One region of the Bacillus sp. JJ1562 genome, then DNA from elsewhere that is predicted to be linked to it. Evidence: riboswitches for the same ligand, from Rfam matches in the RefSeq annotation. Region 1 holds a riboswitch; each other region holds the start of a gene.
What was found. A riboswitch is a leader RNA that binds a small molecule or an ion and turns the genes downstream of it on or off. The one in region 1 is predicted to bind S-adenosylmethionine.
Positions count from the first base shown of each region.

Region 2: another riboswitch for S-adenosylmethionine. It lies ahead of mtnK (S-methyl-5-thioribose kinase); the one in region 1 lies ahead of V7097_RS14425 (methionine ABC transporter ATP-binding protein).
Region 3: another riboswitch for S-adenosylmethionine. It lies ahead of V7097_RS00210 (aliphatic sulfonate ABC transporter substrate-binding protein); the one in region 1 lies ahead of V7097_RS14425 (methionine ABC transporter ATP-binding protein).
Region 4: another riboswitch for S-adenosylmethionine. It lies ahead of V7097_RS00630 (sugar ABC transporter substrate-binding protein); the one in region 1 lies ahead of V7097_RS14425 (methionine ABC transporter ATP-binding protein).

Region 1 covers NZ_JBALOQ010000022.1:40,521-43,650, reverse strand. Annotated here, with positions in the region: gene V7097_RS14435 (MFS transporter) at 1-577, opposite strand, end outside; gene yeiL (transcriptional regulator YeiL) at 658-1,329, shown strand; SAM riboswitch class I at 1,517-1,618, shown strand; gene V7097_RS14425 (methionine ABC transporter ATP-binding protein) at 1,938-2,963, shown strand; gene V7097_RS14420 (methionine ABC transporter permease) at 2,953-3,130, shown strand, end outside.
Region 2 covers NZ_JBALOQ010000034.1:77,504-80,633, reverse strand. Annotated here, with positions in the region: gene mtnK (S-methyl-5-thioribose kinase) at 1-1,143, opposite strand, end outside; SAM riboswitch class I at 1,247-1,404, opposite strand; gene V7097_RS18960 (carbon-nitrogen family hydrolase) at 1,798-2,589, opposite strand; gene V7097_RS18955 (pyridoxal phosphate-dependent aminotransferase) at 2,685-3,130, shown strand, end outside.
Region 3 covers NZ_JBALOQ010000002.1:23,996-27,125, reverse strand. Annotated here, with positions in the region: gene V7097_RS00215 (ABC transporter permease) at 1-203, opposite strand, end outside; gene V7097_RS00210 (aliphatic sulfonate ABC transporter substrate-binding protein) at 252-1,247, opposite strand; SAM riboswitch class I at 1,373-1,482, opposite strand; gene V7097_RS00205 (DoxX family membrane protein) at 1,831-2,334, shown strand; gene V7097_RS00200 (hypothetical protein) at 2,382-2,531, opposite strand; gene V7097_RS00195 (aldo/keto reductase) at 2,634-3,130, shown strand, end outside.
Region 4 covers NZ_JBALOQ010000002.1:117,372-120,501, forward strand. Annotated here, with positions in the region: gene V7097_RS00620 (CarD family transcriptional regulator) at 1-272, shown strand, start outside; gene V7097_RS00625 (lipoate--protein ligase family protein) at 392-1,219, shown strand; SAM riboswitch class I at 1,496-1,651, shown strand; gene V7097_RS00630 (sugar ABC transporter substrate-binding protein) at 1,808-2,884, shown strand; gene V7097_RS00635 (sugar ABC transporter ATP-binding protein) at 2,928-3,130, shown strand, end outside.

The DNA.
Region 1 (3,130 bases):
TTTGTGTCTGATCTACTTGTGGCTTTTTAGATAAAATATCAGGCGCACTCATAAAACTAAGACACAAAAATCCAATTATACCGAGCAATAGTGCCCAGAAAATAACTTCATCTCCAAACATTCCTGTAAAAATGGTTAAAATTATGCCGACTGAGACAAATCCAATGGATCCCCATCGACGACTTCTTCCATAGTGTATTAACTGTTTACTTTGCACAAGGACACTAGCAGCACTATCTAAAGCTGGCATCAAAGTTGGATAAAATATGTGTAAAACAATCGTTACTATTAGTAAACTAGCAAAGGAACTTGCCGGAATATAACAAAGAAGTGCAACCAGTGTGCCGATTCCTGCCACATTTAATTGAATTTTATGGCTAAATCTCTCTGATAAATAAGGAAATGCAAATAATGTGGACAGGCCTCTTGCGATTAAACCGAGGCTCATGATTAAACTAGCTTCTGAGACTGTAATTCCTTTTGTAAAAATCATCCAACCTGACCAATAAGGTAGAAAAATACCCCATGTCATAAAAAAACTAAAAAAATGTGTACTCATCCAACGTTGTGTATTCATACTTACCCTCCTTATTGATCGCATGATATCATGGAATATATAGAATTAATATGAGATATCTCATGTTTTTGAGGTGGAGTATGGAAATTTACAAAGGTGAGAAGAAACGGCTGTATTTGGAAAATAACTCAATAGCACATCTATTTTCCTTTCAAGTTGAAGAGTTTATAGAAGTGCACGAATATCAACGTGGTGAATGGATTATTCAAGAGGGAAGGAGACCGGATTTTTTATTTTATGTAACGGAAGGAAAAGCAAAAATATATGTAACACATCAAAATGGGAAAGTATCTTTAATAAATTTTATTAGTGCAAATGACTACATTGGGGAGATGGAATTATTAAATGATGTGTACTATACAAAGGGAATTCAAGTATCAACGAAGACTATTTGTTTTGCACTTCCATTTTATCGATATCGCGCAAAATTACTTGGGGATACAAAGTTTCTACGTGAATTAACTAAGTTATTAAGTGTAAAAGCAACACTTATGGCAGCAAAGTATTCACAGAGCCTCGCTTTCCCTCTTGAAAATAGGCTTGCCGATTTTATTTTGCAAACTGCTGATGAAGGGATTTATAGGGAGAAACACGTAATAGTTTGTGATTATTTAGGTGTATCTTATCGGCACCTATTGCATGTACTTACAAAATTTTGCGATAAAAATTACCTGCAAAAGGAAGGTCGGAACTACCAAATTAAACAACACCATTCCTTGTATGAACTTGCCGAGGTGTTGAAAAATAAATAACTATATAGATAAAAGGATATTGTTCAATCACCAAATAGGAAAAGTTAAATACTCATTTAGATACATTATGATTAACCGTATCATAAGTAAATTATTACCTAAAATAATAACAAGAATTTTTAAAAAACTTATTGACAATTAAAGGTGTTCCATGTAACTTATTAAGTACAATTAAATTATCGATGAATTCTTATCCAGAGAGGTGGAGGGACTGGCCCTTTGAAGCCTCGGCAACAGACTAGTTAGTACTGTGCCAAATCCTGCAAGCAAAGAGCTTGAAAGATAAGAAGAGAAGATTAAATTTAAACTTTAAACTCTCTTCTTTGGTGAAGAGGGTTTTATTTTTTGCCAAAATTACGTGCTCATTGGTCAATTAGGGCATTGAATGAATAGGGGGGATGGGAAAGTATGGCTCCGTAACTAGAAAGATTACATATAAAAAAATACTATGCCGATTAGACAACTAAAGGCATCTTTATCCAATAGCTTCTTTTGATGATATTGGAATAAGGATGCCTTTTTTTCTTGTCTTTTTTAAAGGGGATTCGTTTTCTAGGAGTAAAACTTTGGGTCATTAAAAGTGACCATAAACAGAGGGGGATTACAAGTTGATTAAGTTTGAGGAAGTAAGTAAGGTTTTTAGTTCCGGTGGGAAAGAGATACAAGCGGTAAAAGATATTTCCTTAACAATTTCAAAAGGAGAAATCTTTGGGGTGGTTGGATTTAGTGGTGCTGGTAAAAGTACATTGCTCCGACTCGTTAATTTACTGGAACGTCCTACGTCTGGAAGGGTATTGGTTAACGACTTAGACATTTCTAGTATTTCTCAAGCAAATCTACGGAAATTACGAAGAAAAATAGGGATGATCTTTCAATCTTTTAATCTTTTTAACTCACGTACAGTATATGGAAATATCGCTTATCCTTTAAAACTTGCTAAGATGCCGAAACAGCAAATTGACAACCGTGTGAAAGAATTACTTCAATTTGTTGGTTTGCAAGATAAGGCAGATCAATACCCAGAGCAGCTCTCGGGTGGACAAAAGCAAAGAGTCGGTATTGCAAGAGCGCTTGCGACATCACCAGACATTCTTATTTGTGATGAAGCGACTTCTGCGTTGGATCCCGAAACAACAGGAGAAATCCTTCAATTATTACGTAAGGTTAATGAAGAGTATAATATTACAATTTTGCTTATTACTCATGAGATGCATGTAATCCGTAGTATTTGTCATCGAATGGCCGTTATGGAAAATGGATCTGTGATTGAAGAAGGAAATGTTTATGATATATTTTCGAACCCACAATCAAAAACGACGAAAAACTTTATTAGTTCTGTGTTAAACGACAAGCTTTCTAGCAAACTTTTAGAAAAATTGCGCAATAACCATTCAGGAAATTTGTATCGTGTGATTTTTTCAGGTGGTGCTTCTAGTGAGCCAATACTGTCACGAGTAACGAGAAAGCATGGGATTGATTTCAATATTATTTACGGAAGCATTAACGAGTTACAGGATCAATTGTTTGGTAGTTTAATTGTTGAGTTTCAGGGTTCCGATCAATTAATTCAGCAAGTAATCAATGAACTTGAACAAATTGTTGAAATAAGGGAGGTGATTAACCATGAGAGTTGATTGGAGTACATTTTGGCCTCGTATTGTCGAAGCAACTGGTGAAACGATTTTGATGGTAGTTTTTACGTTAGTTTTTTCAAGCATTATTGGTATAGCAATGGGGGTGCTCTTTTTTGTCACACGTAAAGGGAACATATTGGAAAATAAATATATATTTCTCGTACTTA
Region 2 (3,130 bases), on a different contig from region 1:
AATGGATTTTCGGTCACGAATCAACTCTTTTCCTAATTGAAGAGCATGTTGTTTCGCTGAGATTCTTTGCTCAAAGTTTTCAATTCCATCCAAATCGGCTACATGTGCTAGCCCGATTGTTCTGCGAATTAATTCACAGCCTGCAAATCCAATCGCATCTTCAAATGCATGCTCAAGAACATATTCCAAATAGCCTTCAGTATCACGGTATAGATCTACAGCTTCATTTTTCCAAGCTTGTGAAAATATTGCCGAAAACACATCCCATGTTTTTTCAATATGTTGATAGAGTGGCTCACGTTTTTCAGAATCTCGTGAAATCGCATTTAATAATAGATTTGCAATGAATTGACCAAGGTCAAAGCCAAGTGGTCCAAAATAAGCAAATTCAGGATCTATTACTTTTGTCTCTGCATCGCTTGCGAAAATACTTCCTGTGTGTAAATCGCCGTGTAATAGAGCATCTGCTTGAGTTAAGAACTTTTGCTTTAACTTTGCAACCTCAAGCTTAAGTGGTTGGTCAGCCCAAATCTGCTCAACATCATTTCGTAGCTCCTCTTCAAAGCTGTTTGTATCAATATCAAAAAATGGATCTGTGAAAACAAGATCTTCTGTAATTTTACAAAGGTCAGGGTTAATAAATTTTTGTACAAGTACTTTTTTCTTTGTTGGCTCTAGTCCAAAGTCTGATGAATAAAATAGAGTTTTTGCTAAATATGTCCCGATGTGCTCTGATAAAAGAGGGAAGTTTTTACCCTCAATTAGTCCAGTTCTTGAAATTTGTAAACGGGAGAGGTCTTCCATCACAGTAACGGCTAATTGCTCATCCGTATAATAAACCTTTGGCACAAGTGCTGGAACATGGTCAGCAGCCGTTAATAATGCATTAGCTTCAATGGTTGCTCGCTTCAAGGATAGAGGCCAGCTCTCACCAACAACCTTTGCATAAGGTAATGCTTGCTTAATGATGATTCCTTTTGCGTTATCTTCAGGGGTAATATGAAAAACTAAATTTAGATTTCCATCTCCGATTTCCTTGCATCGTAGCACTGTTCCTTCTTCAAACAAGCGAAGTCGATTGGCTAAGGCCACCGCAGTACTTTCTGTTAAAGGTTCATAAATTGATTGATAAGAAATTGACATTTTATATACCTCCAGTAATACATTTTTATAGTCGTTGGAGGCTTTTCTAAAACAGAAAAGCCTCTTTCACATTCGAAAGAGGCTTGAAGACGCTGCATCAAACCTCTTATCTGCCAAGAAGTTCAATACTTCCTGTTGGAATTAGCACCGTGCCTTGTGGGTTTCCCCGGCGCTAATAAAAAGCGCCCCACCTTACGATGGAATTACAGTCGGTTGCTGGGCATCATCGGGCCAAGTCCCTCTGCCTACTCTTGATAAGAGATCAATATTAAAGATATTTAATTATATGTTAATACTGAAAAGAATGATATCAACGAATACACATAATTGTCAATATATTTTTCACTTTATTCAGGCGGGGTTCAAATCCCGACTAAATAAAGTGAAGCCTCCGGCGGAGACATGCGATTTTCAAAGGAAATTTTCCCCGCATTAACTGGTACTAAGCCCTCATAGAGGACAACTACCAGTAAATGCCCGATTGGTTCAACTAACAATCGGCAAAATAAATTTCACCGATTGAAGATTCACTGTATCTCGCTTAGGATCAAAGACTAAGAACGCCACTTCCTGTGGCAACGTCTTTGTGACCCACCTCGTGTGGGCCTAAAAAATCAGGGTGCAAATACTCCTAGGTGTTTTTGATTTTAATTTCTATGAATGATAAAAATTAGGACGACGATCTTGGAAAATAGGAATTTGTTTTCTGACTTCTTGTACCTTGCTAAGGTCAATTTCACCAACTAACGTAGTTGCATCAGTACCTGCTTCGGCAATAATGGTTCCCCAAGGATCGATAATCATCGAATGCCCGCCAAACACGTTATCTGGGTTACTTCCAACACTGTTACAAGCAACAACATAGCATTGATTTTCTATCGCACGACTTAGGAGGAGAGTACGCCAATGCTCAAGGCGTGGGAGCGGCCATTCCGCTACCACGAATAAAATTTCTGCGCCACTTGTTGTATGTGCGCGAATCCATTCGGGGAAGCGAATGTCATAGCAGATGACCCCGGCAGCAGGTACATTTTCAATCGTAAAATCACCTTTTGCATCGCCAGCCTTTAAATACAAATGCTCATCCATAAGCTGGAATAAATGAAGCTTACTGTATTCACTAGTCATTTCACCATCTCGATTAAAGACAAACATAGTGTTTGTAACGCCTTGCTCAGTCTTTTTGGCAATAGAGCCGGCTACTATATTAACAGAGTATTGTTTTGCTAAATTTTTCATAAATTCTTTCGTTTCGTCACCATTATTATCCGCAATTTCATCTAGTCTCGTTAAGTCATATCCCGTTGTCCAAAGCTCTGGTAGGATAATAATATCGGGTTTATCCGTAGTCATTGTTTTTTTGATCTCTTTAGATATTAGGTCAAAATTTTCTTGCGGTTTTCCAATTTGAATATCATACTGAATACATGCAATTTTTAGATTCATTTAAGGTCCTCCCTATGAAATGATACTTTACAAGTTAACTCTAACAATATATGATTTTAGACTAGTATTTCAAGTATTTTGAAGAAGGTGTAGATGTGAAAAATTTCAAACAATCAGAAATTCTGAAAAATTTACCGAAACAGTTTTTCGCTTCACTTGTTGCAAAGGTGAACAATGTCGTTGCCGATGGGCACGATGTCATAAATTTAGGTCAGGGAAATCCTGATCAGCCAACGCCACAACATATTGTAGAAGCCTTAAAAAAGGCTGCGGACCAACCGAAATTTCATAAATATTCTCCGTTTCGCGGGCATTCATTTTTGAAAAAAGCAGCAGCAGATTTTTATCAACGTGAATACGGAGTTGAACTTGACCCAGAAAAGGAGGTTGCTATTCTTTTTGGAGGAAAAGCAGGATTAGTTGAAATTCCACAATGCCTTTTAAATCCAGGTGATGTTGCATTGGTCCCAGATCCTGGTTACCCCGATTATTGGTCAGGGGTTGAACTTGCTAGAGCCGAAATGGCTTATATGCCACTGAA
Region 3 (3,130 bases), on a different contig from region 1:
ATTATTTTCGCCAGGATGACCGTTGGTGCCGGCATAAGATGCGCTTCAAGGACACCGATATGGCTTAAAAACTGCCAAATCACAAGTAAAATGGCAGGTATGATACTTCCAAGTAGGACTACCTTTACATTTCCTGATAAAACAAATTGTGTTTTCGACTTCACCTTAATTTGCCTTGATAACGCTTCGCCTTTTGTGTTCATGTTGCCTCCTCCTTTAGAGAGGGGGTGCCACTTAGAAAAATGGGCCCCTTATTGTTTTATTACTTTTTGCGCAAACGTCGGATTAATCAATTCTTCGATTACTTTTTCCAATTCAACGTCTTTTTTGATGATATCCTGTGCTTGAAGAACCTTACCCGCTTCCGTTAATGCCTCAATTTGAGATTCCCCTGGCACCGGATTAGAAAAATCATTGCGTTCATTTAATTGCTTGTGTGCTACATCAATATCAATATTTGCTGATTTTGCAAGAATTTCTGCAGCCTCTTCCGGATTTTCTAAAACCCAAGTACGAGCCTTTTCGTAAACTTCTATGACCTTTTCAACGTAACCGGGGTATTTTTCCGCAAATTCCGAGCGGACATTTAAAGTCCCATACGTATTAAAATCAGCATTGCGATAGAAAAGCTTCGCGTCTGTTTCTAATTCAACTCTTGCCATATGAGGATCTAGTCCTGACCATGCATCTACCTGACCAGATGATAAAGCCCCCGCTCCATCTCCATGCTGTAGATTGACAATCTCAACATCGGATGGACTTAATCCTTCCTCATCTAGGGCCCGCAATAGGAAAATATAGGGGTCAGTCCCGATGGTTGCGGCGACCTTTTTCCCTTTTAAGTCACTTACACTTTGAATCTTAGAATCTTTATTCGCTACAAGTGCAGTCCACTCTGGCTTTGAATAAATATAAACGGATTCAATCGGTGCACCGTTTGCTTTTGCCATTAAAGCAGCTGCCCCTGCAGATGAACCAAAATCAGCGCTTCCACTGTTCAAGAATTCGAGGGCTTTATTACTTCCCTGGCTAAGAACAAACTCAACCTTAATTCCTTCTTCCTTGAATGCTTCCTCTGCCCAACCAAATTCTTTTAACACAAGACTAGTTGGAGAGTAAAAGGCATAATCTAATGTAATTTTTTCTGGTTTTTTGTTCCCTTGGCTAGCTTTACCTGTGCTATCGGAACAACCGACAATCCCAATTAAAATCAGTGCTGCAATAAGAAATGTACCTATGTTTTTCATATCTCGTCTCCTCTTCACTCAGTATTTTTATAGAAAAACTCAAGATTATACTAATGTAATTCCAAACCTTCATCTTTTAAGCGATAGAAAAAGCCCTCTTCAATAAGAAGAGGGCTTTTTTCCTCCTCTTATCTCTCAGGTATTTATACCTGTTGGAATTAGCACCTTTTCAAGAATAATCTTGAAGGTTGCCGGGTTTCGTAGGGCCATGTCCCTCCACCGCTCTGGATAAGAGTCTTTATTAAATTAATACGTTCCTGTTTTGCTTTATAAAAGGATTATAGTATGTGAAAAATCTAAAGTCAAACACTTTTTTAAATATTTTACCTAATTGGAATATTATTTTGAATCCAAATCGTATCCCTATACCTATGTATTCTAAGCAAAAAAAAGACGTAAAAATATATTGTGTCTGATTTGTGAAGCCTATTGCTTTTACCAGAAATCCATTGTATATTAAGAGTGTAGAAAGTTAGTGAAAAACTTCACAAACAAACTACACAAAAGCTGGCAGCTAAGCACTCATATTTTTTTACAACAACTTGTGAAGAGTTTCACAAATCAATTATAAGGGGAGATTAGAATGAGAACATTCTTAAAAGGACCTAAAATGGCAGTTATTTGGACAGTATTACGAATTTGGTTAGGTATTCAGTGGATTGAAGCTGGTTTTCATAAAATTACTGGAGGATTTGACGCAGGCGGTTTCCTACAAGGCGCATTGGCTAAAGCAGGTGGTGAACATCCCGCGGTAGCAGGCTGGTACGCAACATTCCTTGAAGGCTTTGCCCTACCAAATGTTGAAATAATCAACGTGCTTATTCCTTGGGGCGAATTCCTAGTAGGTCTTGGATTAATTGTAGGTGCTGCTACTATCCCAGCGTTACTTGCAGCAGGATTCATGAACCTTAACTTCTTACTTGCTGGAACTGTAAGCACAAACCCAGTACTGTACACAGTAACGGTTATTCTCCTATTCGCAGGCGCTGCAACTTACTACTACGGTGTAGACAGATTCGCAGTACCTTACCTTACAAAACGATTCAACGAGAAAAAAGCAACAAAAACAGCAGCAAACGTTGCGTAACTAATAAGAGTGTTCCTCCTAATCCAGGAGGAACACTTTTTTGTATTCTATTCGTCATCAATTTCGCCGTCACCAATTTCATCCTCTTCTTCGATTTCCTCGATGTCTTCGCCTTCTTCAGGCATTTCATCATCTCCGCAACCCATCAAGAAAAACATCGGGAACGACAATAGTAACAGCAGTAACATCCGTTTCATTACAAAACCCCCTTTTTTCTAGGCTTTCCTTTCAATATCGAAATATGTAGACTAGATAGTGGAGACAGTAACAGCAGTTCTAAAATTGGAGGTAAGTAAAACATGCGAAAAATAAAACTAGGAACTAGTTCACTTGAGGTACCAGTTGTTGCAGTAGGCTGTATGAGGATTAATTCTTTGGAAAAGCCTGAAGCAGAAAAGTTTGTTCAAACAGCTATAGAAATGGGAGCAAACTTCTTTGATCACGCCGATATATACGGAAAAGGTGCTTGTGAGGAAATCTTTGCAGATGCGATACATATGAATGATGATGTGAGAGAAAAAATCATTCTTCAATCCAAATGTGGCATTCGAAAAGGAATGTTTGATTTTTCAAAGGAGCATATCCTTAATTCTGTTGATGGAATTTTAAAACGACTCAATACGGATTATCTTGATGTCTTACTTTTACACCGTCCTGATGCCCTTGTTGAGCCAGAAGAGGTTGCAGAAGCATTTGACCAATTAGAGTCTTCTGGAAAGGTTCGTCATTTTGGAGTTTCTAATCAAAAGCCTATGCAAATCCAGTTACTTAAAAAATATGTGAAGCAGCCAATTGT
Region 4 (3,130 bases), on a different contig from region 1:
ACTATTCTGATATTGTTTCATCGGGTGATAGAAGAGAAATTTCAAATATAATTAATACATTGATGTGTAAAAAATACGAACTTGAAATGGCTGATAAGAAAATAAGTGAACATGATCGAAAACTTCTTCTTCATAATCAAAAAATATTGTTCAAAGAGTTAGCCATAACGTTGGAGACAACAGTTGATGCAATATCGAAAAAGGTAAATACAATGATTAGTCAGAAAATGAGTAAATCCTCACCCCTTGAAATTGCGAAATTTATTAACTAACAAACTGGGCTATAATGGCTCTTTTTTTGATTTCTATATTTTAATTTACAGTGCATTTTTAAGAACAGTTTCCGAGTTGTGTTATAATAAAGTCCTATTACATAATAGGAGTATGCCGTATGACCGAAAGTCTTTTACACCAGCCGAGCTGGCGGATTATTGATCAATCTAGTCTAGGCTATCAATTTGATGCGTTACAATCGTTTGCGATAGATGACACACTTTGTGCGTTTGTGGGTAAAGGCGAATCACCAGCCACAGCGCGATCTTGGGTTCACCACCAGACCATTGTGCTTGGGATTCAGGATACGAAATTGCCTTTTCTTGAGGAAGGGATAGAGCTCCTCGAATCAATGGGCTATCGTGTGATCGTACGAAATTCGGGTGGGCTAGCAGTGGTGCTTGATGAAGGAGTACTAAACATTTCGCTAATTTTTCCTGAAACGGAAAAAGGAATTGATATCAATCGTGGCTACGATACAATGCTTGAGCTGATTCGAAAAATGTTTGAAGGCTATGAAGTTGATATCGTGGCACGCGAAGTTGTCGGATCGTATTGTCCTGGCAGCTATGATTTAAGTATAGATGGAAAAAAATTTGCGGGGATATCCCAACGCCGCCTTCGTAACGGAGTGGCTGTGCAAATTTATCTAGGTGTGACCGGAAGTGGTTCTGAACGAGCAGAAATAATCAGAAGATTTTACGAGATGGGGCTACAGGGGGCTGAAACGAAATTTGTCTACCCGGATGTGAAGCCGGAAACGATGGCTTCCTTGACAGAATTGATCGACCCTAACCTCACTGTACAAACCGTCATGCTACTATTACTTCAAACATTAAAAAAAGAAAGTGAGCACATCTTCGCTTCACAGCTTTCGGCAGAAGAAATGCCATTATTTGAACAAAACTTTTTACGAGTACTTAATCGGAATGAGAAGGCATTATAAAGGATCCAGGGGGGACGGTTCTCCTGGTTCCTTTTTTTTATGGGGGAACTTGGAGGGGGAGCGCGTAATTGCGCATGAATCATCCGGAAATGCGTTTTAAATAAGATAATTGCTTCATAGTCAATTGCATTTGCATCCTCGTACAAAAGGTATCTTACAACTTTTAAAAACTTTTCCATTATTAAAATATTTTTTATAATAAAAATATTGAATTTTGTTTTTTTGCGTGGTATGATTCTCGTCAAGTAAGTTAAATGAATATGATTGCTGTACTTTCTCTTATCAAGAGTAGGCGGAGGGATTTGGCCCGATGACGCCCAGCAACCGACCGTAATTCCATTGTGAAATGGGGCGAATTTTTTCGCCGGGTATTGACCCGCAAGGCACGGTGCTAATTCCAACAGAAGGATGATTCTTTCTGGTAGATAAGAGGTGCGAAGACTTTTGTATGCTTCAAGCCTCTTTCTGATAAGAAAGAGGCTTTTTAATTTTTTAAAAAAACCTCAAATAACAGGAGTGTGATGACTTCCAGCTTGAGTAGACAGATGTGAAAAATAAGATTACATACAAAATAGGGGGAGAAAAACAATGAAACTAACAAAACTATTATTTACTACATTATTAATTATCGCAGTATTAGTTGGCTGCCAACCGAAAGTAGCAGATGAAACAGCAAAAACTGATGGCGAAGAAGTAAAGAATTCAGATCATCCATTAGCAAACAAAAAAATCGCGTTAATCATGCAACAAAACTTAGGAACTTTTTCAGCGCAATATATTGAGGGTGTTGAAGAACAAGTGAAAAAGTTCGCAGGAGAAACAACCGTTTTTACATCTGAAGGAGACCTCGCTAAAATGGCGTCAAACGTTGATGCAGCAGTAAACCAAGGCTTTGATGCGATTTTAATTGACCATGGAACAAAGGAAGCTCTTCAAAGCTCTGTACAAAAAGCGGTCGACAAAGGAATCCCAGTCGTTGTGTTTGATGCAGAAGTGGAAGTTGACGGTGTAACTGTTCTTGAGCAAGGCGACCAGCAAATGGCACAAATGACCCTTGAAAAATTAGCGGAAGACGCTGGTGGTGAAGCAAATATCGTTAAAATTTGGGTTGCGGGCTTCGCGCCAATGGAGAGACGTCAGCTGGCATACCAAGAGTTTCTTGATAGCAACGATGGCATTAAAGAAATCGCAACATTTGGTGCAGCAACAGCAAACACTGCTCTTGATACACAAGCACAAATGGAAGCTCTATTAAAGCAGTATCCTGAGGAAGGTCAAATTACAGCGGTTTGGGCAGCATGGGATGAATTTGCGAAAGGTGCTGTTCGTGCCATCGAACAAGCAGGTCGTACAGATATTAAGGTTTACGGAATTGACATGAGTGATGAGGATTTACAAATGATTCAAGCAGATAACAGCCCATGGGTTGCGTCTGCAGCGGTTGATCCAAAAGATATCGGACGCATCCAAGTTCGTTTTGCCTATCAAAAACTAAACGGTAATGAAACACCTGAACGCGTAAAATTAGAGCCAGTTTTCGTAACAAAGGATGCACTTCCAGCGGAAAAAATCACAACTGCGGAGCTTGACCAGTACATTGAAGGCTGGGGTAAAAGCGAACAGGGCTACACAGACGAGTTGAAAAAGCTTGAGGCTGGTGAGTAAAAAAGAGGACCGCCCGTGGTCCTCTGTAAAGGAGGATATGTAGATGCCTTTACTTGAAATGAAGGAAATGACAAAAAGCTTTGGAAAGGTGATTGCTCTTGAGCAGGCTTCTTTTGAACTTGAAAGTGGTGAGGTTCATGCCTTACTTGGTGCAAATGGAGCAGGCAAAAGCACGCTGATGAAAATTCTATCGGGTGCTTACGAGCTTGACACAGGAGTAATTACCCTCGAAGGAGAGCCAATTGA